Regions from separate parts of the Lysinibacillus sp. EB271-A1-10B genome, predicted to be linked through region 2. Evidence: riboswitches for the same ligand, from Rfam matches in the RefSeq annotation. Region 2 holds a riboswitch; each other region holds the start of a gene.

Region 1 (6,116 bases), on a different contig from region 2:
TGTATGTCGAGTCTTTCTTATGTAGTGAATTTTCAAACCCTATTTTTTATCTATATTTATTACTCTCCACTCGTGTGCCATATACATCAATAGTTGATGGAATATATGCATACTTACGTGTCAGCAAATCACTTACTGAGTGATAACTACTAAAGTCATTATCTATTTCCATTTTCATTTCACTTTTCTTACCTACACCATATACACGTACTAGCCACATTTCATCCTTATACTGAATAAATTTTTCCAATTCAGGATAAGAAATTGAATAGACTGCGCTTGTACTTGTTGATGTTGTACCCTTCACTTCAATTTTTATTGGTCTTGGAGGAGACTGTGGCTGTAAATAATCGAACGCTGTAATATCGTATCCTAATCCGTCACCTTGTGTTTGCGCAACATGCTCTACCTGCTCTCCGTATTGTTCTCCGAATACTTCTATTACTTTCTTTTTTACATATTCAAATACTTTTTGTTCTGCAATATCACCAATTTTTTTACGCTTTTTCAAGTCTTTTTGTAGCTGTTCTTGGCTTACTACTCGACCACGTTTCTTTGTACTACCCGCTACCCTATTACTAACTCTAGACTCTCCCTGCTCGTAACTAGAAGTCGCAAACGTTTCCTCGTTAATTTCACCATCTTCTATTAGTTCTGCTTCTGCTCCAGCCTCTGAGCTATCTTCGTTCAGAAAGCTGTCAAACAAGCTAGCCCAAGCTTCAGGACATGGAAATAAGTAAGCCTGATTTCCATGTCCATTTTCTTGAAAGGCAGAATATTTTTGCGGACGATCAGATTCCATATCTCCCCAAACAGCTCTAATTATAATTGGATGTTCTAAAATTGTGAAATCTACATCCACTTTATACCCATCGTCTGACCATAGATTTTTCTCTTGTAGCTCATGTGGTTGTTCTGCAATATAACAATCTGACGTCGCTATACCTACCGCACGAATCGCTTGACCATAACAGCTGTAAATTTTATTACCAGCCTTAATTGTAGCCATTCGTTCATACGCATGATTGCTATTTCCATTTTTATTTTTTTGCGGGGACCACATATATCCTCCGATAATTTCTTCCTCGTGTGTAGCATTTTGCATTACAATAAAATTACTCATAAATTCACCCTTAGCTTTAGGAAACGTTCCATTTCATTTTTAATATTATTTAAATATTGTATTTTTACTATAGTTTACGATTACTATATTGTCAAAAAAATCCATTACCAGATGAATAATATTAAATCTTTTTCAGTTTCAAGAGATTAAAGGCACTAAATTTCGCGAGAATTTAAAGCTTCTCTTAGTAGCCTTAAAGCAGACCTTTTTGAGAAAAAGTACTTTTATGTCGTTTTGAAATTCAATTTGATTAAAAATAAGTTGCAAATATAGATGTTTTATTATAATATTTCATTATTGTGCAAAAAATAATATGTTTTTCTTCTTATCAAGAGAGATGGAGGGACTGGCCCTATGAAATCTCGGCAGCGGAACTTTGTGATTAAGTTACTGTGCCAAATCCAGCAAGCAAAGGCTTGATAGATAAGAGGAGTGTTTTATAAATATAAGACCTCTTCTTGTTTTTCAAGAAGAGGTCTTTTTTTAGAGAAAAATGGACAAAGACGATCCATTTTTAATTTTTGGAGGTAGAACAATGAAGAAAGAAAATCCATGGGCGCTAATCCCATTTGTTGTTTTTTTGATTTTATTTATTGGTTCAGGGGTTATTACAGGTGATTTTTACGCCTTCCCAGTCATTGTAGCCATTGCCATTGCGGGCGCTGTGGCTCTGGCGATGAATCGAAAAGAATCATTTTCACATAAAGTTGATATTTTTTGTAAAGGCGCAGGAAATTTAAATGTCATGCTGATGGTTGTTATTTTTCTATTAGCTGGCGCCTTTTCAGAAGTAGCAAAAGGTATGGGAGCAGTGGACTCCACTGTTAACTTTGCTTTGTCGGTCATTCCGCAAAATCTCCTTGTCGTAGGCTTATTCATCATCGCCTGCTTTATCTCCCTATCAATGGGTACTTCAGTAGGAACGATTGTTGCACTGGCGCCAATTGGAGTTGGGATCAGTGAGCATACCGACTTTTCAATGGCTTTAGTAATGGCAGCTATTGTTGGAGGATCGATGTTTGGCGATAATTTATCCTTTATTTCAGATACAACCATTACTGCCGTTCGTTCACAAGGCGCACAAATGAAAGATAAATTTAAGGTGAATTTTTGGATTGTGTTGCCAGCAGCTATTGTAACGAGCATTATTTTAGGAATTATCACAATGGGTGGAACTGCGACACAAGTAGAGCATTTAAGCTATAGTTGGATAAAAATTGTTCCTTATGTATTAGTTATTATTTTTGCGCTAATTGGCATGAATGTTTTCCTTGTTCTTGCATTTGGGATTGTTCTGGCCGGGGCTGTCGGCTTAGCGGATGGCAGCTATCAGTTAATGGACCTTTTTCAAAAGATCGGCGAAGGAATGTCAGGCATGTATGAAATGGCATTTCTTGCGATCTTAATAGCTGGAATGGTGGAAATTATTAAGCTTAACGGAGGGATTGACTTCCTACTTCACCTTGCCACACGAAGAATTAAATCGAAAAAGGGTGCTGAATTCGGGATTGCCGGTCTTGTGGGGCTAACTAATTTATCTACAGCCAATAATACAATTGCTATTTTAATTGCTGGTCCGCTTGCAAAAAATATTGCTGACCAGTATGGGATTGAGCCGAGAAAGTCCGCAAGTATATTAGATATTTTCTCCTGTACAACCCAAGGTCTTCTGCCATACGGAGCCCAGTTCCTGGCAGCCGCAAGCGTTGCTGGAATATCGCCAGTGAGCATGTTGCAATACTCTTTCTATCCGATTTTGATAGGGATTTGCGGGATTATCGCTATCCTTATTGGATATCCGAAACCAAGGAAAGCCTGAACTTTATCACTTTAATGTGATGGGTGTTGCTTTAAAAACTATTGATTTTCATTGAATAATCCAATCGTTTTGAAAAAAGATTCATCAAAACGATTGGATTTTTTACTTCGATCCATTCTTTATTTGTAGTTCTTTCCTCTTTACTAATTCCGTTATTTGTTATAAGAAATTTCACTTTTATATAACTCTCGTTAAGATCATTAAAAACGGAATTAAGATCTATTTGTTCATTTAACAGTTTTCTAAATTATCAAATGATTCCAAATGACTTCTATTAACTTGTAAACCAGCTCTCCTATCATTGTTACTCTGTAAATTAGCTAAATTAATATTGAATTGGATGATTTCTAACAATTTATCTAAAAAAGCAATAATTATAGTCAAATCATCTTGCATTGCTACAATCCCTAAACTTTGGTGATGGATTTTGGTATTGACTAATTGTTTTTTTATCAATTCTAATTTAGCTATTTGTGTACTTGCTTGCTCAAAATTAGAATAGTCATCGAGATACTCCCTTGCATGACAAATTCCTAATCTCGTTAAAGATCGCATATAAATTTGTAAGAATCTCAAAAATTCTGAATGATTTTCAAAATTACACACTACTTCTAGTTTATTTAAATAACTAATTACTTTTAAATACTCTTTTTTTGTATTTAACCTATTATAATTCATGCTTTTTTTTGTATAAAAAACCGTTGCAAAAACAACGTCTCTTTATTTTGGCATAATCGTTTTCCATTAATTTAGTTGTTTTTTATAAAGTATATAGATGTAGTGAAATCGAATAGATCTATATTTAAAAGAAAGCTAATGCAACAAAGAGGATTTTTCAAAAAAACGTGTTAGACATGAAAGACAATCTTTGTACTAATTTATTTTATTATAGACATTAAGAAAGCCTAAGGGTATAACAAGAAAAGAGGATTTGATAATCAAATCCTCCAAGTTGCAATTCCCTCATCTATTCTTGCCATTTCTATTACAGAGAAGGTTTTTTTATAATTACTTGCTTTTTTTATATTTCCTTAATCAGATCACTACTTTTATTTTGTTATCTTAATCATCTTCTCTACTATTTGGACAATTTCATTCTTTTCTTCTTCGTAAATAATTCCATCCCTACATTTATTAGCCTGACTAACTAATTCATTTATATAGCTATTAACAGACATATTTGCTTCCCTTATGATTTTTCTCACCTCAGTAGAAAACGATTTGTAGGCTACCCCTTCCGTTAGATATTTGTACTTTGATTTAACTAATTGTAAAATTAAAAAATCTATGATACCTCTGCCTAAATAACGGTTATCAAGCAAATCAATGAATTGTTTTTCCGAGAGCTGGAAGGAACTATTGATAAGGAATAATCTAAAATTACGTTCGTAATGAAAATGCTCTGTTTCATATGAAATTTTCTGGCAATAATAAAACAAATGTTGAGAAAAAAATTGTTCTTTTAATAACTCAGGAGTTTGCATAATATCCTTTAATAAATCTAGTTCCCAATTTGAATGAGGTTTAAAATTCACTATGTCAAAATCAAAATCATAGAAATATAATGAGCAAAAATGATGTTCAGTAAAAATATATTTTAATTTAAGAAATTTAGCATAAGACATATGTTGCTCTGATAGACATCTTTTAAGAATCTCTTCATTAAGTTGTGAAATAGTGATATTTTTAATTATCCATTTAATCAAGTCACTATCGATTCTATGTTTTTTAATTTTATTACAAACAAATTCTAGTATATGTTCATCACGAACTGATTCATCCATCATATTTCTATTTATTATATATTTAAAAAACAGAATTTCTTTTTCCCATTTTCGCGAAGGTCCTGTGTATAGAATGTTATAGAAAATGAAGGATGCTCTATACTTAAAATCTAGCTTACTTGTTAAAAAAATAGCATAATCTTTATTTTGTTCTGTAAATTCCATATTAATTAAATAACCATAAATAATTTCACTTTCCTGTTCATTCATTATACTTTTTCCAAATGTTCCAAAGAATCCGGAATAATGATTGTATTTTAGAATGCTTAAATAATCCCCATAATAATCCAACATTTTATAAAAATATTGATAGTAACTATTAACCATCATGTCATAAGAGTCTGTATGTTCTGAAGCATTTACTTTGTTATCTAAGACAAATTTGAAACCTTGTTTTTGGATAATTTGACTATGAATTTCCTCAATATCTTTGTAGGAGGATATACGCTTTTCGATGATAGATGGCAACTTAAAATAAGGACAGTCTTCATTATAAGATAAATTTTTTTTTCTAGAGTAGACACTAATTAGTTCATCGAGAACATCTCCATTCAGTAAATCATCATGTTTATTCGAACTTCTTAAACTGCTATAAATAGCATTATCATGCCATCTATATATAGCTAATAACTCACGTAAACTTAATTGAATATTACACTCTTCTATTTTTACATAAAGGCTATTAAATAATCTATCTAGATAAAACGGTCCATGACTAAATAAATATTCATCCTGTTTGAAAAGTTTAAATAGACCTCCTTGTTGATTTTTAGGAAAAGATTCTGAGCTGAATATCTCTCCTAAAATATACATCAACATTTTACCTTGTTCTTTTTGATCTAATGGTTTTAACTCATCAAACAGTTTATTTAAAAAATAATCACGATTATTCTTGTAAGAATAATCGAAATAATACTTATATTCTTCAGCTACAGCCGATTCTATTTTCCATTCTAACCTCGAGTCTCTTCTCTCCAGAGTATTATATAACGTTTTCATGCTGCTTAGGCTTTGTAAAAATAAATATGCATACAGAATATAAATGAACGATACACTCACTTCCCAAAAGGCTTGAGGAATTGTATTGCTAAGGGGAATGTTAAAGTTTTTAATTCTTAAAATAGTAGTCTTACTTATAGTTGGGTAAATAACAGCATATAGCAAAAGTATCTTAAAAAATGTGGATTTAAATATTTCGAAACCTAGACGTTTAAGAATGAAATCCTTAGTTATACTTCGCCCCCAGTACTTATCATTTTTATTTTGAAGGGCATAACCAATTGTAAACTGCAGAAAAGTATATAAAATACCGTATAAAGTTAGAATGCTAATAACCAACGCAATATAATTATCCTCTTTCCCAAGCTGTATAATACCATATTTTTGTTGA
Region 2 (6,116 bases):
CGTGGAATAATAGAGTATTTTTCAAAGGCTCCACGGTTATTCCGTAATGTTTGCTCACCACCAGCACCTGAACGAATGTAGCCAAACGGACCAGCTTCCATTTTTTCTGCAACAGCCTTTTCTAAATCTGCAAAGCAAATAGGGAAGGGGGCTTGTGCATTAATATTTTTTAACAGTAGATCACCATGTGTTGTTTTAGTCATCGTCATCCTCCTATTAATCTTTCTTAAGTTTCGCAGCAAAGCGGTTACCCATTGATTGAATAATCTGAACAAGGATGATTAAGATAAACACTGTCGCATACATCACATCGACCTCATAGCGTAAATGACCGTAACGATATGCGAGATCACCTAAACCACCAGCGCCAACCATTCCAGCCATTGCTGTTGCTCCTATCAGACCGATTGTGGCAATTGTTAAGCCTAAAATAATGGATGGACGAGCCTCACGTAGTAAGACATTCCAAATGATGTGACGACGTTTAATACCCATTGCTGTATAAGCTTCCACAACACCTGGATCAACTTCCAAAAGTGCCGTTTCCATAAGTCGTGCAATATAAGGTGCTGTATAAACAACAAGCGGCACAATAACACCTTTTACACCAATAGTTGTGCCAACGATCAGCTTCGTGAACGGTAAAATGAAGAATAGTAAAATAATGAACGGTACAGAGCGAATAATATTAATAAATAAATTGAAAAATTGATAGAGAAATTTATTTTCAAATGATTGCCCCGGACGAGTTAAAACGATTAAAAGCCCTAAAGGGATCCCAATTAAAATAGAAAACAATAATGAAATCCCGACCATTTGAAAGGTTTCGAAAATGGATTGCCCAATAACATCTGACCAGTCTGCAAAGAAACTTTGAATGCTATTCATTTAATTCGCCTCCTAATTCCTCAACGCATACCCCGTTTTCTATAAAATACGTAAGTGCCTTTTCAACGATATGTGCCTTACCGTGTAGATGCACGACAATATTACCGACGATGCCGTTTTTTAATTCAATGATATTGGCTGTTAAAATATTTGGTTGTACATCATAAACTTTGCTCACTTCTGCAAGTAATGGCTTCCCGGTACTTTCACCAAGGAATGTTAAGCGAATCACACTTCCGGAAAGATTTAATTGTTCGATTAGGGAAGAAGATAAATTACGTTGAGAAATAGTGTTTAAAAACTTTCGTGTCGTTGGGTGCTGAGGCTTCGAAAATAGTTCTATAGCAGAGCCATATTCCACAACCGTCCCTGATTCAAGAACGGATACATCATCGCAAATTTTTTGAATAACATTCATTTCATGTGTAATGAGTAAAATAGTGATGCCCAACTCACGGTTAATTTTCAAGAGAAGCTCGAGAATAGCTTCAGTTGTTTCAGGATCGAGAGCACTTGTTGCTTCATCACTGAGTAAAATCTCAGGCTCTTGGGCGAGGGCACGTGCAATAGCGACACGTTGCTTTTGACCACCCGAAAGTTGGCTAGGATAACTATCTAATTTCTCTGTTAGGCCAACAATTTCTGCATATTTTGCGACGCGTTTTTTCACTTCAGAGTCGTTATAGCCTAGAAGCTTTAATGGTACCGAGATATTGTTGTAAACGGTCGCTGTTTTTAAGAGATTAAAATGCTGGAAAATCATGCCGATTTTTTGACGTGTTTTGCGGAGGTCGTTTAAAGAAAGGGAAGTAATATCTACATTGTCGATCAATACTTTTCCTGTTGTTGGACGCTCTAATAAATTAACACAGCGAATAAGGGTACTTTTTCCTGCGCCACTGTAGCCAATAACCCCATGAATTTCACCTTTTTTGACATGCAGGTTAATGCCATCTACTGCCTTAACGATACCTTTTTTAGTTTTAAATTCTTTTGTTATATTTTCTAGTTGAATCATACTGTGAACTCTCCTTTCTAAGTCCTTCTATAAAGCAAGAATCTGCTAGCATACCTATAGGAGTCTCGCAGATTCTCAATTTATGAAAGGCCCTTCATCGTTACTTACCAGCTTGGAATGATAGAACCTTTGAATTCCTCTTCAATAAATTTGCGTACTTCATCAGATTGATAGGCTTCAACAAATTTTTTAATCGCTGGGTCATCCTCGTTTTCAGCACGTACCGCAATGTAGTTTACATATGGAGAGTTAGTAGATTCTAAAAGAATGGAGTCTTTTTTAGGATCAATACCAGCATCAAGAGCGAAGTTCGTATTAATAGCTGCCACATCTACTTCACTAAGCTGCTTCGGAATTTGTGCAGCCTCTAATTCAATGAATTTAAAATTCTTTTTGTTTTCTTCCACATCGCGAATAGATGCTGTTAAGTCTGCACCTTCTTTTAATTTAATGATGCCTGCCTCTTGAAGAACAAATAGAGCACGAGCCCCGTTCGTTGGATCATTTGGTAATCCGAATGTAGCACCATCAGGAACTTCATCCAATGATTTATATTTATCAGAGTATATGCCCATAGGAGTTAAAATTGTTTTTCCTACTGGTACTAAATCTGTTTTGTGATCTTTGTTAAATGCATCGAGGAAAGGCTTGTGTTGATAACTGTTTACATCAAGATCACCCTCGGCTAACGATGTATTTGGTAAAACATAATCAGAGAACGTTTTTAGTTCTACCTCTAAGCCACTTTCTTTGGCAACTTTTGCTGCAACCTCTGCAATTTGTTCGTGTGGACCAGAAGTTACACCTACTACAATTTTATTTTCATTAATAGCCTTACCTTGACTACCTTTATCTTCATTAGTACCGCAGCCTACTAATGCTGCTACTAATGTGAGACTCGCTAAACCTAGTAAAATTTTGTTTTTCTTTTTCATGAGACATACCTCCAAAGTTGTTTTATCGGCTGGTAAAAATAAAAAAAACTCTCTTAAAAAAATTAAGAGAGGCTCATGAAAAAACGTCCTCTCTTATCTTTCAAACGATGATCGTTTGCTGGATTTGGCACCTTCCTTAAAAAAGGAGGTTGCCGAGCTTCATAGGGCCAGTCCCTCAGCTACTCTTGATAAGAGATTTATAATATTTTTTTGTAAATCCGATATATCTAATATAGATTATAGGATATAGTAAGTCAATCGAATTTTTGAAATATTTTTTTTTGTTATACTATTTGATCGCGAAAGAGGCATGGGAATTCTTGCTAGGGTAGGGTGGAAATATTGTTATCAGGACAGTGTATTAGATAGTTTGATGAATCAAAGGTCATGTTCAATTTATCCGTTAGAAGAAGGGTTGAGGCAACCAAGAAAGATCATGAAATGAAAACTGCCCCTATAGCGAGTGTGAACTAATAGGACAGTTTTTGAATGGAAGGAAATCCAATGCTTATAAATTAAAGAAGTTTAATTTTTCAATTCGGCTGATTGCTTCACGTAAGCGATCTTCACTTACAAGTAAACCTACACGAACATAGCCTTCACCGTATTGACCGAAGCCATTGCCTGCAGCTACTGCGATATCAGCTTTATCGAGCAATACATCAGTAAACTGCTCACTTGTATAACCTAATGGAACAGGGAGCCATGCAAAGAAAGAGCCCTTTGGTGCGGTTACTTGCCAACCAATTCGCTGTGCTTCTTCGATAAGAACATTTCGTCGACGCTCATAAGTCGCTCTTAGCTTATTCGCGCAATCCTGAGATGCTGTAAGGGCAACCGCTGCTGCTTGTTGTACGGCAGGGAATTGACTACAAAATAGATGATCTTGAATAAGATTAATAGCCGCAACAATATCAGCGTTACCAACTGCAAATCCAATACGCCAGCCTGCCATATTATATGTTTTAGATAATGTATACATCTCGATGCCGACCTCTTTGGCACCTTCCGCTTGCAGGAAACTAATAGGTTTCTTGCCGTCAAATCCAATTGCACCGTAAGCGAAATCATGTGAGACAATCATGTTGTGCTCTTTAGCAAAGCGCGCCGTTTCCTCGAAAAATTCAAGTGTTGCAGTACCACCAGTTGGATTGTTCGGGTAATTTAAGTAAAGAAGCTTTGCCTTTTCTTTTACTTCATTGGATAAAGCATTATAATCGGGCAGGAAATTATTCTCTGCGAAAAGTGGCATGACTTCAAAATTAACATCACCTAATACGACACCAGATAAGTAATCTGGATATCCAGGATCGGGTAATAACATTGTATCACCGGGGTTTAAAACCGCTAACGGCAGCTCAACAAGACCGATTTTTGTACCACCAAGAATAGCTACCTCAGTTTCAGGATCAATATCAACATTGTATTCACGTTTGTAGAAGTCTGCGGCTGCTTGACGTAATTCTACGATGCCACGGAATGGAGAATATTTATGATGTTGAGGGTTTTCAGCTGCTTCCTGTAACGCTTTTATAATGTGTTGGGGAGTGGGCTGATCTGGATTGCCTTGACCGAGATTGATAACATCGCGCCCTTCTGCTAAAGCAGAATTCACTTTTTGCACCAATGCTGCAAAAAATTGAGTCGGGAGTTGCTGTAGTTTTTTTGAGAATTCCATGCATGTTCTCCTTTTTAGAAAATAATAATTGATGCAAATAATATTACTTTTTTTACTAATTGTCTAGAGTCTCTATTTACAAAGATGGACGCACAAAATACAAGCAAAGAGCATGCGAGCCTAAGTACAAAGCCGATTCTTGACGTAATTATGCCAACATCTGAGGCATCTTAACAATGCCCGTAAAACATAGGTTTTGGCTTTACTTTTAAACCCTTTAAAATAATATTTAATTTTTTTTTTAATTACTGTAACTTTTATTAAACTTAATCGTACTAATTAATAGAATCTAAAACTAAGAGCAAAATTGATTAGTAAGATTCACTTTCGCGAAAAGGCCAGGGCTCACTTTATTGCTGAGATCCTGGTCTTTTTGTTTTTGTTCCAAAGCTGCTCTTAGCTCAGACAACAGCGATATCATTTTTACTTGTAGTATAATGAAAAATAGAAAAACACAAATGCAGAAAAAGAAATATTTTTGGGACTAGGGGAGGAATTAAGATGAAAATTGGGTGTATCCAACTAAATGTTGGTTTTGGCAAAGTAGAAGAAAATTTTGCTCGTGCGGAGGACAAGATTCGTGAAGCGGCAAAACAAGGTGCAGAAATCATTGTACTACCGGAAATGTGGAATACAGGCTATGCACTTGAAAAATTATCAGAGATTGCAGATGTGGATGGAGAACGTTCGAAAGCATTTTTATCAAACTTAGCGAAAGAGCTTGGCGTACATATTGTTGGGGGCTCTGTTTCGACGAAGAAGGGCGATAAATTTTACAACACGATGTATACGTTTGATAGCAACGGTGAGTTAGTTGGTGAATATAACAAGGCACATCTTTTCCGTTTGATGGACGAGCATTTATATTTAGAAGCAGGGGATGAAATGAATCGCTTTGCCCTTGGTGATATCGAGGCTGCAGGCGTGATTTGCTATGATATTCGCTTCCCAGAATGGCTACGTGCTCACGCTTTAGAGGGCGCAAAAGTATTGTTCGTACCGGCACAATGGCCAACGCCGCGTATCGATCATTGGAACACATTGCTGCAAGCACGTGCCATCGAAAATCAATGCTTCGTGATTGCTGTTAATCGTATATCGAGAAAAGTAGAAAACTTCAATGGTCAATCAATGATTATTCAACCGTGGGGCGAAGTGCTTTGGGTTGGTGCAGAGGATGAGGAAGTAGCTGTCATTGACGTGGACTTCTCGATTGTCGATGAAGTACGGGGCAGAATTCCAGTGTATGACGACCGCAGACCAACGTTATATAGTGGAGTAGTTACCGAAAAATAAAATCTGATAGCACGCTCATAGCGACTTTGAGCGTGCTATTCTTGCAACATCGCTGATCAATCATAAATCAGCAGTTAGTTTTTATCCTCAATTAAAGAATTGGCGAGCAACATAAATTCAAGCGTAATTCGATTATGCCCCTTCATGAAATTTTTCCCTAAAAGACTTTCAAGCTTTTTTAAACGATGGTAGAGCGTTTGGCGTACGATGAACAGTTGATTTGCGGTTTGTTGTTTAGAGCCGTTCGTTTGCAAATATACTTGCAGCGTTTCTAATAGCTTACTATTATATTTTTTGTCGT
Region 3 (6,116 bases), on a different contig from region 2:
TTTGTTTAGTTTCAGTAATATTATCTTTTTCAGCTGTCATCACTAACATAGGTCTATTAGGGAATTCTGCCTTAGGCAATAACACTATATTACGCATCATTTGCTGTAGTTCTCGATACCATTTCACTGAAACAACTGACGAAAAAGGAACTTCATCCTTCATCTCATCTCTACCTTCTACACTGCGCGTTAATGATTCTATAGTAATTTCATGAGTCAGCTTCACATTTGCAGTCAGGGCACTTAAACTAGTTAAAGCATTTGATAGTTTACCTGGCAGTAGCTTTAAATGAAGCCATGGTGAGGTTAAAATAATTCCTGCGCATTCATATTTTCTTTTTTGCATGGTATGTAGTAATAGTGTCGCACCAAGCCCATGCCCTATTAAAAAGACAGGTAGATTATACGAAAAAGCATTCTCGATTAAATGCCTAGTATATTTGTTGTATTCTTTAAAATCTTCATCGTGAACATTTGAAAACCCTTTATTCACTCCATGATTAGGTAAATCCCCCATGACTATGTGGAAGCCTTCCAATCTTAATTTTTCTATAAGCCATGCATACCAGCGGTGATTTTCATATGCCCCATGAAGAATTGCAACCACAGCCTTTGCTTGTCCATCAGCTTCCCATTTCCACATTTCACATAGTCCTCCTAAAAAAATAATTACACAATGATTATAACGGAATATCTAGCTCATTTTAATTTAATATTTCCATCAAGTTGCGTATTTGATACGATAATATTACATCATAGAAAGAAAAGAGGCGATTCTCATGATCTATCCATTTAAAGGGAAAACACCCAATATTGATCCATCAGTATTTATTGCCGATTATGCAACCGTTACTGGTGACGTAACAATAGGTGCTGAAACAACTATTTGGTTTAACACAGTTATTCGAGGGGACGTATCACCGACAATTATCGGAAAAAGAGTTAGTATTCAAGACCTCTGTTGCTTACATCAAAGCCCTAAATATCCACTAATTATCGAAGATGAGGTAACAGTCGGACATCAAGTAACTTTACATAGCTGTACGATTCGTAAAAAAGCCTTAATAGGTATGGGCTCTATCATATTAGACGGAGCGGAGATTGGAGAGGGTGCATTTATTGGGGCAGGTAGCCTTGTTCCTCCAGGCAAAGTCATTCCTCCAAATAGCTTAGCATTAGGGCGTCCCGCAAAAGTTGTAAGAGAATTAAACGATGAAGATAAAGAAGATATGGAACGCATCATACATGAATATGTAGAAAAAGGCCAATACTATAAATCTCTTCAACCAAAAAATAAATAGTTATTTCAACTTAATCAAAGCAGCTCCACGTTTGCTTGGACAACCTAGCCATACACGATTATATATGGAGTTTTTTTTAGTATAAATACAGTGAAAGGGGCAATAGCATGTAGAGCCCCTTTCTGTAATAGTATCTTAAAATATTGGTCCAGCTACTTTATTACTTTAGCTGAATAGTTTATAAACCTGCTTTTTCTTGTAATGCGTCTGCTTTGTCTGTTTGTTCCCAAGGTACATTTAAGTCTGTACGACCAAAGTGACCATATGCTGCAGTTTGCTTATAAATTGGGCGACGAAGGTTAAGCATTTTAATAATCCCTGCTGGGCGTAGGTCAAATAGCTCGCGTACCCATTTTACAATTTCACTTTCCGTAACTTTTCCTGTCCCGAATGTATCAACAGCAATAGATACAGGTTGAGCAACACCAATCGCATAAGCTAGTTGTACTTCAGCTCGATCTGCTAAACCAGCTGCTACGATATTTTTTGCCACATAGCGGGCTGCATATGCCGCTGAACGGTCTACCTTAGTTGCATCCTTACCAGAGAAAGCACCACCACCATGACGGGCATAGCCACCGTATGTATCAACGATGATTTTACGTCCAGTTAGACCAGCATCTCCTTTTGGACCACCAATTACGAATCGACCAGTTGGGTTGATGAAATATTTAGTCTCGGCATCTAATAATTCACTTGGAACAACTGGAGCAATAACAAATTCTTTTAAGTCTGCTTGAATTTGCTCAAGTGTAGCTTCTTCGTCATGCTGTGTAGAAATGACAATCGTATCAACGCGCACTGGTACATTGTTTTCATCATATTCAATTGTCACTTGTGTTTTTCCGTCTGGACGTAAATAACCTAGTTCATCAGATTTACGTACTTCCGTTAAGCGACGAGCCAATTTATGCGCTAAACTAATTGGTAATGGCATAAGCTCTGGTGTTTCGTTACATGCATAACCGAACATTAAACCTTGGTCACCTGCGCCAATTGCTTCAATGTCAGCGTCTGTCATAGAGCCTTCACGTGCCTCTAATGCTTGGTCAACACCTTGAGCAATATCAGGTGATTGTTCACCAATAGCAACAAGTACTGCTAGATTTTCAGCATCAAAGCCATATTTCCCACGTGTATAACCGATTTCTGCTACAGTATCACGAACGATACCTTTAATGTCTACATAAGTAGAGGTAGTAATTTCTCCTGCTACTAGTACTAAACCAGTTGTTACTGTTGTTTCACACGCTACACGTGCGTTTGGATCTTCTGCTAAAATAGCATCTAAAATGGCATCCGAGATTTGATCACATATTTTGTCTGGATGTCCTTCTGTTACACTCTCTGATGTAAACAGTCGACGTTTTGTCATTTGGTTTTCCTCCTATTACTTTTACAAATAATATTTGCGAATTAATACGGTACTCATTACCCATGTCAAGCCCGCTCCTATAGATTGAACTCTAAAGCAGTTGTTGCTGTCGCTACGTTTGCACTGCGCTTTCGTACAAAAAAACAACTGTTGCTGTCGTTTCACTTTCGCACAAAAAACAACTACTACTTTTAACACGAGGTTTTCGAAAGATCCGTCATTATAATAAGGAAAGGACTATATACTTACCTTTACATTCGTTTTTAACAATAAAAAAATCCTTTTCTCACGCTTACTTAACATGAGGAAAGGAATAATGACTTCGTAACCTTTCACTCTTATCGTTCAAGGGGGTTCCCTTGCATCAGGTTGGCACCAGCGCATGTCGTGAAATAGTTCATGCAGGTTGCCGGGTTTCACAGGGCCTGACCCTCCACCAGCTCGGGATAAGAGTATCCGTTCAATATCTCATAATACGTAAAAGGTCGAACGTTGTCAAATATTTTTAACTTCTTTCAGCAAGTGCCCAAACACCCGCTAAAATAGAGAATCTCAGTGTAAGAACACCACGTCCTGCAGCATTGCCGAAAGCGACATCACGTCGGCTCTCGTGTTGTCGCTTTCGCACAAAGAACATCTCCAGGTCTAAGCACAAAACCGATTCCGTTCGCTTTGTTTATCTGTAGCGAAAGCAAAGCGTCAGCTACAGTTATACCATTATTATGAAACCTATTTGTATTATCCTGTAAATTCAAACAAAATAATCCCTACTCTCCACCTCACATCATGTGTTAACATATGTGTAACCCTTTACAGCACATTTTGTAGTGAAAGCAAAGCGTCAGCTACGGAACATGTGGTGGATGAAAATGATTGTAGCCCCTTTTCAATCGAAGACAAGCTCCAACTAATAAAAAACAAGCTAAAACTTCACATCCTGTGCGAACCTCATATAAGCCAAAAGCTTCTAGAACACAATTTTGCTGTGTCGAAAGTGATTGACTGATCACTTATAATAAATAGGGTAAAAAGCATTATCAAAACGAATCAATTTACTTTTTGTCGTTTTCTTGAAAAGTAATAAAATCTGAAAAATAATTTCTGAATTAGTATAGATTATTTAAGCAATTGTGTTATACTATTTTTGAAATTAAGAAAATCTCCCTCAGACTCAAGGGAATACTATAAAAAAGGATGGTATTTAATCGATGAATTCAGTAGAAATTGCAAACGAACTGAAGGAATTATTAAGCGGCGGTAACATTAATGTTCAACTTTCAGTACCACAATTAGCTGAAAAAGCTACTTCTCGTGGTGAAGCTATGTTAACAGTAGATGGCGCAGTTCGTGCAGAAACTGGCAAATACACTGGTCGTTCACCTAAAGATAAATATACGGTAGAAGAAGAGAGCACAAAAGATAAAATTGACTGGGGAAAAGTTAACCGACCAATTTCTTCTGAAGTGTTCGATAACTTATATGTAAAAGTAGTAAAATATTTAAAAGAACGTGACGAATTATTCGTATTCAAAGGCTTTGCTGGTGCTGACAAAGATTCTCAATTAAGCATCCAAGTAATCAATGAATATGCTTGGCACAATCTGTTCGCTCATCAATTATTTATCCGTCCAACTAAAGAGGAATTAGCTTCTCATGTTGCTGACTTCACAGTTATCTCAGCTCCTAATTTCAAAGCAGACCCTGCCGTTGATGGCACTGCTTCTGAAACATTCATCATTGTATCACTTGAAAAGAAAATCATCCTAATCGGTGGTACTGAATACGCTGGTGAAATCAAAAAGTCTATTTTCGGTATTATGAACTACTTATTACCACAACAAGGCATCCTTTCAATGCACTGCTCAGCAAACGTTGGTGAAGCTGGTGATGTTGCATTATTCTTCGGTTTATCTGGTACTGGTAAAACTACTTTATCAGCAGATCCTGACCGTAAGCTTATCGGTGACGATGAACACGGATGGTCTGATAACGGTGTATTCAACATTGAGGGCGGTTGCTACGCAAAAACAATTAACCTTTCTGCTGAAAAAGAACCAGAAATCTACAACGCAATCCGCTTCGGATCTGTTTTAGAAAACGTAGCTGTTGATCCAGAAACTCGTGTTTGTGACTATGATGACGGTTCATTAACAGAAAATACACGTGTAGCTTATCCAATTCAATACATTGAAAATATTGTTGATCCATCTGTTGCTGGTCACCCAAAAACAATCATCTTCTTAACAGCTGATGCATTTGGCGTATTACCTCCAATCAGTAAATTAACAAAAGAGCAAGCAATGTACCACTTCCTAAGCGGTTTCACATCTAAACTTGCTGGTACAGAACGTGGTGTAACAGAGCCAGAACCAGTATTCTCTACTTGCTTCGGTTCTCCATTCCTTCCACTTCCAGCAACAGTTTATGCTGAAATGTTAGGTCAAAAAATTGACGAGCACGGTGCACAAGTATTCTTAGTGAACACTGGTTGGACTGGTGGCGAATATGGTACTGGTAGCCGTATGAAGCTTTCTTACACTCGTACAATGGTGCGCGCTGCAATTGATGGTAAATTAACTGATGTTGAAACAATTCAAGATTCAGTATTCGGTTTAAACATCCCAACTACTATTGAGGGTGTACCAACTGAAGTGCTTAATCCTCGTGATGCATGGGCAGACAAAGCTGCTTATGATAAAAAAGCTGCTGAACTTGCTGGTTTATTCAACGACAACTTCAAGAAATTCTCAAATGTTTCTGAAGCTATCACAAACCTTGGTGGTCCATTAAAATAATTTACTAAGCAAAGGGAACGATTTCAGTCGTTCCCTTTTTTTATTGTTGAAAGAGGAAATTTTTGTGAAAATGAGGGAGATTTCCATACTAAGCTACTCGCTATCCTATGTATCTAGCCACTTCCTCTACTTTGTTTTTTGCTGCCGCTTCGATTTCGCATTCAAAACAGTAGCGTTTTAAATTAATAGTAGTTCGACAACATACAAAGGGAACGATTCAAGTCATCCCCTTTTTTATTTTCCCCTATTTTAGAAAAGTCCACTTTTCATATTGTCAACTTTGTGTATAATTCATAATAGAAGTTTTAGGGGGAAATATATGAAAAGAAAGTATAAAGTAATTATTATCATTGTCAGTCTTCTATTAGTATTGTTTGTTGGTGCTGGATTTTTTGCAGGGAATTATTTTTATAATCTCGCTTTAAATCCTAATACAGATAAATCAGCTGTGCTTGATGCTCCGCACAATTCAATCGCTGTTAATCCTAAGGAAGCTAAAGAAAAAGAAGAGAGCGAAAAGTGGTTTAAAGAGAATTACCAGGATTCTTATGTAAAGTCTTTTGATCATTTGAAATTACATGCCTATACGCTTAAAAATACAAACGAAACAAATAAATGGGCAATTGTTTTCCATGGATATTCATC
Region 4 (6,116 bases), on a different contig from region 2:
TTATATTTATGTAAATACATTCCTAAAAATTGTTCTTTTGAAATATATTAATAAAAATTTTTTCAATTATGTTACTATATCTTCCAACATCTAATTAAAAAGCTCATTCCCTGTAGCAGCAGAGAATGAGCATAATTATATGAGGGATTTAACTAGCTTTGGCTAGTAATTTATAACGATATTGTGTTAGCACTTGTTGCACCAGTCTTATTTCCTCTAGCTTAAAATTTGGTATTGCATACGTACGTTCAACTAATTGGAACGTGCCGTATTTTAAGTAATACTCTGTCGCAGGTAGAGGAATATGACTTGCTCCGTAGCCTTCATAAGTCTCAAAAACTTCTTTTACTGTATAGCCTTCTTCTTTGACATAAACAAACTCCTTAAAAGCTGAATGTCCAAAGTTCTCTTGCCATTTACTCTCAACTGATGCAAGTATGTTTTGAATGGACATGTTGTTCACAAAAACATGACCTTCATTTAACTCATAAATAAGATAAGATGCAATGTTTTGCGCACTATACACATTTCCCATTTAAAACACTCCTTTATCATCAGTATTGGTAGATAAGAGTAGTTACTGACTTAGCAACTACTCCGCTTCATATATTTCAAAAGTGGGGGAGCACTTATGAAAACTAAATGTCGAACGATTTTCTTATTTCCTAGTATAAAACAAGGATTTAAACAAGTCAACAATACTTATTGAATTACTAGGTATTATTTTTAAAGAATTTCAGTTACCTTTACCGAATGAGGCAAGCGGATGATGCAGCAACGTTTTACGTATTACCAAATGAGGCCTATCGAATGGGAAAACACGTAAACGCTACAACATTAGCCAATTTCTTTTATTTATTAGGCTTCTACTTGTTGTTGTGAAACTGTTACTTGTTCAATAGCTTGTTCTAAATCTGCAATAATGTCCTCTACTGCCTCTAAACCGATGGATAAGCGAATGAGCGACTCGGTTACGCCAGTTTGGATTAGCTCCTCAGCTGATAGTTGCTGATGTGTAGTAGATGCTGGATGGATGATTAATGACTTCGCATCCCCTACATTTGCTACGTGCGAGAATAATTTCACACTATCGATTAATTTACGCCCTGCTTCACGCCCACCTTTAATACCAAATGTAAGCACTGATCCGAAGCCATTTCTCAAATACTTTTTAGCTAACTCATGGGTAGGGAAATCTTCTAATCCATTGTAATTTACATATTCCACAGATGGGTGGTTTCGTAAATATTCAGCTACCGCTAATGCATTTTCATTGTGTTTAGGAATACGCAAATGAAGCGTTTCTAAACCTTGTAATAAATTAAATGCTGCATCTGCACTTAATGTTGGTCCAAAGTCGCGTAGTAATTGCACTCGCAGTTTTGTGGCAAATGCAGCCGCTGCTGTGTCAATACCATAACGCAAACCGTGATAAGAAGCATCTGGCTCTGTAAAGCCTGGGAAGCGTCCACGAGTCCAATCAAACTTCCCTGCATCTACTACAACGCCACCTAAAGTTGTACCATGGCCGCCAATCCATTTTGTTGCGGAATGAACAACGATATCTGCACCGAAATCAATTGGTGTAGAGCCATATGGTGAAGCAAATGTGCTATCAATAATTAATGGTAAGCCGTTTTCATGTGCTACATTCGCTACTGCTTCGATGTCTAGCACTTTTAAACTTGGGTTACCGTAAATTTCAGCGAACACTGCTTTTGTTTTATCTGTAATAGCTGCTCGGAAATTTTCTGGATTTGTTTCGTCTACAAAAATTGTTTTAATACCGTAGTTTGGTAGTGTGTTGGCGAATAAATTATAAGTACCTCCGTACAAAGAGCTACCTGCAACAATTTCATCACCTGCCACTGCTAGATTTAAAATTGAAAATGCAATAGCTGCTGCACCAGATGAAAGTGCTACCGCTGCTGTACCGCCTTCTAATAAAGCGACGCGCTTTTCAAAAACATCTACAGTTGGGTTTGTAATTCGTGTGTAAATATTGCCAGCTTCCTCTAAGGCAAAAAGACGTTGCGCATGAGCAGTGTCTTTAAAAACGAATGCCGTTGAGCGATATACGGGTACTGTACGAGATCCTGTTACCGGGTCCGGCTCTTGGCCACCGTGTAACAGCAATGTTTCTGGTTTAAAATTTGTCATTGTATACCTCCATATGGTTATTTTTTTACGATGGCACCGGAGATGAGGAGGATTTTTTAAGTAGAAAACAAAAACCCTCTTCAGCTAAGAAGAGGGTTGCGGTTGCAAGTTTTCCTCCCCTTATCTGTCAGATCCAAGTAAGAATCTGTAGGAATTAGCACCTTAGCAAGCTCGTCACTTACTGGTTGCCGGGCATCATAGGGCCTATCCCTCCGCCGCTCTTGATAAGAGTATGTGATTCAATTTCCATCGTTGTTACAAAGTATAAACATAGACATTTTCTCTGTCAACACTAAAATTTTATTTTTTCCGAAACTTCTGTCTGCTTTTTTACGTATTACGAACGCATACATTATTTTAGTGTTACATAATTCATCACTAAAAGTTTCGGGGTGAAATTTGTTAAAATATACGCCCTTTTTATTAGTTGATTGGAGTGGAGGCGAAGCCAGCGTCAGCAACAAAGCGCCCAGCCGGAACGGAAATCAATCACACGTTTTGGTGATGAGCTTATTATATAGAAAGGAGGACTTTTATGTTAAAAGCCGTTATCATTTTTCTTCTTGTCGGTTATTTGATTGGCTGTATTCATGGCTCTAAAGTTGCTCAGTTTTTATCTGGGGTAGATTTAAAAAAGACTGGTTTTGGCAATGCAGGTGCCTCTAATGCCACGCTTTCCCTTGGATGGAAATACGGCATATTAGTCGGACTTATCGATATCGGTAAAGGTGTTGTAGCTATAATCGGTGCACATGTCTATCTTGCTGATATAACACAATTAACTGAAGTACAAGTTTGGCTCTTTATTTATATCGTAGCAGCCGGTGTCATTCTAGGTCATAATTTCCCATTTTATATGGGCTTCAATGGCGGCAAAGGAACTGCTTCAATTATCGGGATATTACTTGCGATTGATTGGAAAGTTGGCTTATTTGCACTCATTTTATTTGTTATTTTTTCTTTCGTGACGAGCTTTTTAATTGTCGGTGTACTTGAATTTTATCTCGTTTTTTGCACAGCCACATATTTATGGATTCCTGGGGTCGGCCCAACGTGTATAGCCTTATTTCTTTTTGGTATAGCCATCATTTTGCATATCGAAAATATTAAACGATTGATGCTAGGAACTGAGCCTAAAGTTACCTCAGCATTCAAGAAGAAAAACTAATATATTTTGGATATTTTTGTCTTTTCTATGACCGCGTATTTTCTCGTAACTGCCCATTATCGCTATAACTAGAAAGCATTTGAACACACTAGCTTTTTTTACAATAAATAGACAATTTACTTTCTTAATAAAGCATTTTACTAGTCGATGTTATAGAAAATGCTAGAAAGGATGAGAAAGTATGTCTACTTCTGAACAAGCAAAACCGAAACGTAATTTAAAGCCACTCTGGATTGCATTAGCGTTCGCATCCCTCATCATCATAACTTTTTTACCGAACAACGGCGATTTACCTGTAGCTGGACAACGGGCTTTGGCTATTTTAGCTTTCGCGGTCATCCTATGGGTTACAGAAGCAGTATCCTATCCCGTTAGCTCTGCCATGATTATTGCTCTCGTTACAGTTTTACTAGGATTAGCTCCGTCAATGGAAGATCCAACGAGAGAGCTAGGAACATCCGATGCATTAAAATTAGCATTAAGCGGATTTAGTAATTCAGCAGTTGCACTAGTAGCCGCAGCTCTTTTCCTAGCGGCAGCCATGCAAATTACCAATTTACATAAACGTCTTGCGCTATGGATTCTTTCACTAGTAGGGACAAAAACGAAAGCCATTGTCTTCGGTGCTATTTTAGTATCGATTGCACTCGCATTCTTCGTCCCTTCTGCTACTGCACGTGCAGGCGCAGTTGTACCAATACTACTCGGAATGGTAGCGGCATTTGGTTTACCACGTGATAGTCGACTTGCTGCTTTACTTGTCATTACCTCTGTGCAAGCTGTCTCCATTTGGAATATCGGTATTAAAACAGCAGCAGCACAAAATATGGTTGCTTTAAATTTCATTAAAGAACAATTTGGTGTGGATATTTCTTGGGGTGCTTGGTTGCTTTACGCAGCCCCCTTCTCCATCATCATGTCAGTAGCTCTATTTTTCATTATGATTACACTAATTAAGCCTGAAACAAGTAATATCGAAGGTGGCCGAGAAGTAATCAAAAAACAACTTGCAGAACTTGGCCCACTAAAAGCTCCCGAAATTCGATTAATCATAACATCTGCCGTTTTACTATTTTTCTGGGCTACTGAGGGCAAACTCCACCCATTCGATACGACAACGGTCACAATCGTTGCAATCGCCATTTTATTAATGCCCAAAATAGGTGTCTATACGTGGAAGCAAGTTGAACCGCATATTCCTTGGGGTACAATTATCGTCTTTGCAGTAGGAATTATGTTAGGAACAGTCTTGCTTAATACTAAAGGTGCATCTTGGTTATCTGATAAAGTATTCGGTTCACTCGGTTTAGATTCTATGCCAATTCTTGCAACCATTGCCCTTGTCACTTTATTCAATATTCTTATTCACTTAGGCTTTGCGAGCGCAACAAGCTTAGCATCTGCGCTTATACCAGTATTTATCGTTTTAGCCTCAACATTAACAGCTAATGTCGATCAGGTTGGTTTCGTTATCGTGCAACAATTCGTTATTAGCTTCGGCTTCCTCTTACCTATTAGTGCACCGCAAAATATGCTTGCCTATGGTACAGGAGCCTTTACAACAAAGGATTTCTTAAAGTCTGGTATTCCATTAACGATCATTGGATACATCCTAGTTCTTCTATTCTCCGCAACATATTGGAAATGGATTGGATTATTGTAAAAAGAAGCTTTGGAACTTTGTTTTTCTTCGGGCGCAGAGCATTTCGGGGATTACCCGATCACTTCGTAGGCCTCCCCGTCTATTCCACAGATACCTGAGCTTTTTGGATTATGTTATTAACAATGAAAAGCCTTGAAGGAACAAATAAACTATCCTTCAAGGCTTTTTTAATTTATTATTTCGATAAAGCTGGGTTCTTCATCGTGCCATTTTTTGCGTAATTCACATGCCATGAGAGCGCTTTTTCTAAAATATGTGGCGTATGATGTCCACCAGTTGCTTCATTGGCATCATTAAAATACTTCCATAGCTGCTCACGATATTCCGGGTGTGCACAGTTATCGATAATGAGTCCAACCCTCTCTTTTGGAGCAAGCCCACGTAAGTCTGCTACTCCCTGCTCTGTTACGATGACGTCTACATCATGCTCTGTATGGTCTACATGTGACACCATTGGAACGATACTAGAAATATTTCCGCCTTTTGCATAAGATTTTGTGACAAAAATACCTAATCGTGCATTACGCGCAAAGTCTCCAGAACCGCCGATTCCATTCATCATTTTTGTGCCAGAAACATGTGTAGAATTCACATTCCCGTAAATATCTACTTCTAATGCCGTATTAACAGAAATCAACCCGAGTCGGCGAATAATTTCTGGTTGGTTAGAAATCTCTTGCGGTCGTAATACTAGTTTATCTGTATATTTTTCAAAATTACCATAAACTCTATTTCCAACTTCCTCGGAAAGCGTAATTGAAGTAGCAGATGCGAAGTTTACCTTTCCGGCATCAATTAATTCGAATATCGCATCTTGCAATACTTCTGAATATACTTCTAAGTTCTCAAACTCAGAATCTTTAAAACCTAATAAAACGGCATTTGCTACTGAGCCCACACCCGATTGAATGGGCCTTAAGCTTGTTGTTAAACGACCTACTTTAATTTCTTCACGTAGGAAATTTAATAAATGATTAGCCATAATATCCGTTTCTTCATCCGCAGGAACAATCGTGGATGGCGCATCTAAAATATCTGAAATTACAATGCCTTTTACTTTATTTAAATCTAGTGGTATACCAATTGTGCCAAGCCGATCGGATACATTTTGCAATGGGATTGGAT

Evidence for each region. Region 2 has a riboswitch for S-adenosylmethionine ahead of AC3WSK_RS24975 (MetQ/NlpA family ABC transporter substrate-binding protein). Riboswitches for the same ligand answer to the same signal wherever they lie in the genome.
Region 1: another riboswitch for S-adenosylmethionine. It lies ahead of AC3WSK_RS11820 (Na+/H+ antiporter NhaC family protein); the one in region 2 lies ahead of AC3WSK_RS24975 (MetQ/NlpA family ABC transporter substrate-binding protein).
Region 3: another riboswitch for S-adenosylmethionine. It lies ahead of metK (methionine adenosyltransferase); the one in region 2 lies ahead of AC3WSK_RS24975 (MetQ/NlpA family ABC transporter substrate-binding protein).
Region 4: another riboswitch for S-adenosylmethionine. It lies ahead of AC3WSK_RS24645 (O-acetylhomoserine aminocarboxypropyltransferase/cysteine synthase family protein); the one in region 2 lies ahead of AC3WSK_RS24975 (MetQ/NlpA family ABC transporter substrate-binding protein).

The regions. Positions count from the first base shown of each region.
Region 1 is NZ_JBYTDL010000007.1:75,563-81,678, forward strand. It holds gene AC3WSK_RS11815 (protein NO VEIN domain-containing protein) at 47-1,123, opposite strand; SAM riboswitch class I at 1,446-1,553, shown strand; gene AC3WSK_RS11820 (Na+/H+ antiporter NhaC family protein) at 1,659-2,942, shown strand; gene AC3WSK_RS11825 (hypothetical protein) at 3,174-3,620, opposite strand; gene AC3WSK_RS11830 (hypothetical protein) at 3,992-6,116, opposite strand, start outside.
Region 2 is NZ_JBYTDL010000036.1:9,521-15,636, reverse strand. It holds gene AC3WSK_RS24990 (alpha-hydroxy acid oxidase) at 1-203, opposite strand, end outside; gene AC3WSK_RS24985 (methionine ABC transporter permease) at 217-888, opposite strand; gene AC3WSK_RS24980 (methionine ABC transporter ATP-binding protein) at 881-1,906, opposite strand; gene AC3WSK_RS24975 (MetQ/NlpA family ABC transporter substrate-binding protein) at 2,011-2,841, opposite strand; SAM riboswitch class I at 2,932-3,036, opposite strand; gene AC3WSK_RS24970 (pyridoxal phosphate-dependent aminotransferase) at 3,350-4,519, opposite strand; gene AC3WSK_RS24965 (carbon-nitrogen family hydrolase) at 5,021-5,815, shown strand; gene AC3WSK_RS24960 (PucR family transcriptional regulator) at 5,890-6,116, opposite strand, start outside.
Region 3 is NZ_JBYTDL010000006.1:176,030-182,145, forward strand. It holds gene AC3WSK_RS11220 (alpha/beta hydrolase) at 1-643, opposite strand, end outside; gene AC3WSK_RS11225 (gamma carbonic anhydrase) at 780-1,301, shown strand; gene metK (methionine adenosyltransferase) at 1,480-2,676, opposite strand; SAM riboswitch class I at 3,012-3,129, opposite strand; gene AC3WSK_RS11235 (hypothetical protein) at 3,182-3,304, opposite strand; gene pckA (phosphoenolpyruvate carboxykinase (ATP)) at 3,885-5,471, shown strand; gene AC3WSK_RS11245 (alpha/beta hydrolase) at 5,791-6,116, shown strand, end outside.
Region 4 is NZ_JBYTDL010000034.1:4,463-10,578, reverse strand. It holds gene AC3WSK_RS24650 (hypothetical protein) at 149-535, opposite strand; gene AC3WSK_RS24645 (O-acetylhomoserine aminocarboxypropyltransferase/cysteine synthase family protein) at 859-2,160, opposite strand; SAM riboswitch class I at 2,278-2,391, opposite strand; gene AC3WSK_RS24640 (glycerol-3-phosphate acyltransferase) at 2,696-3,328, shown strand; gene AC3WSK_RS24635 (DASS family sodium-coupled anion symporter) at 3,510-4,991, shown strand; gene scpC (succinyl-CoA:acetate CoA-transferase ScpC) at 5,167-6,116, opposite strand, start outside.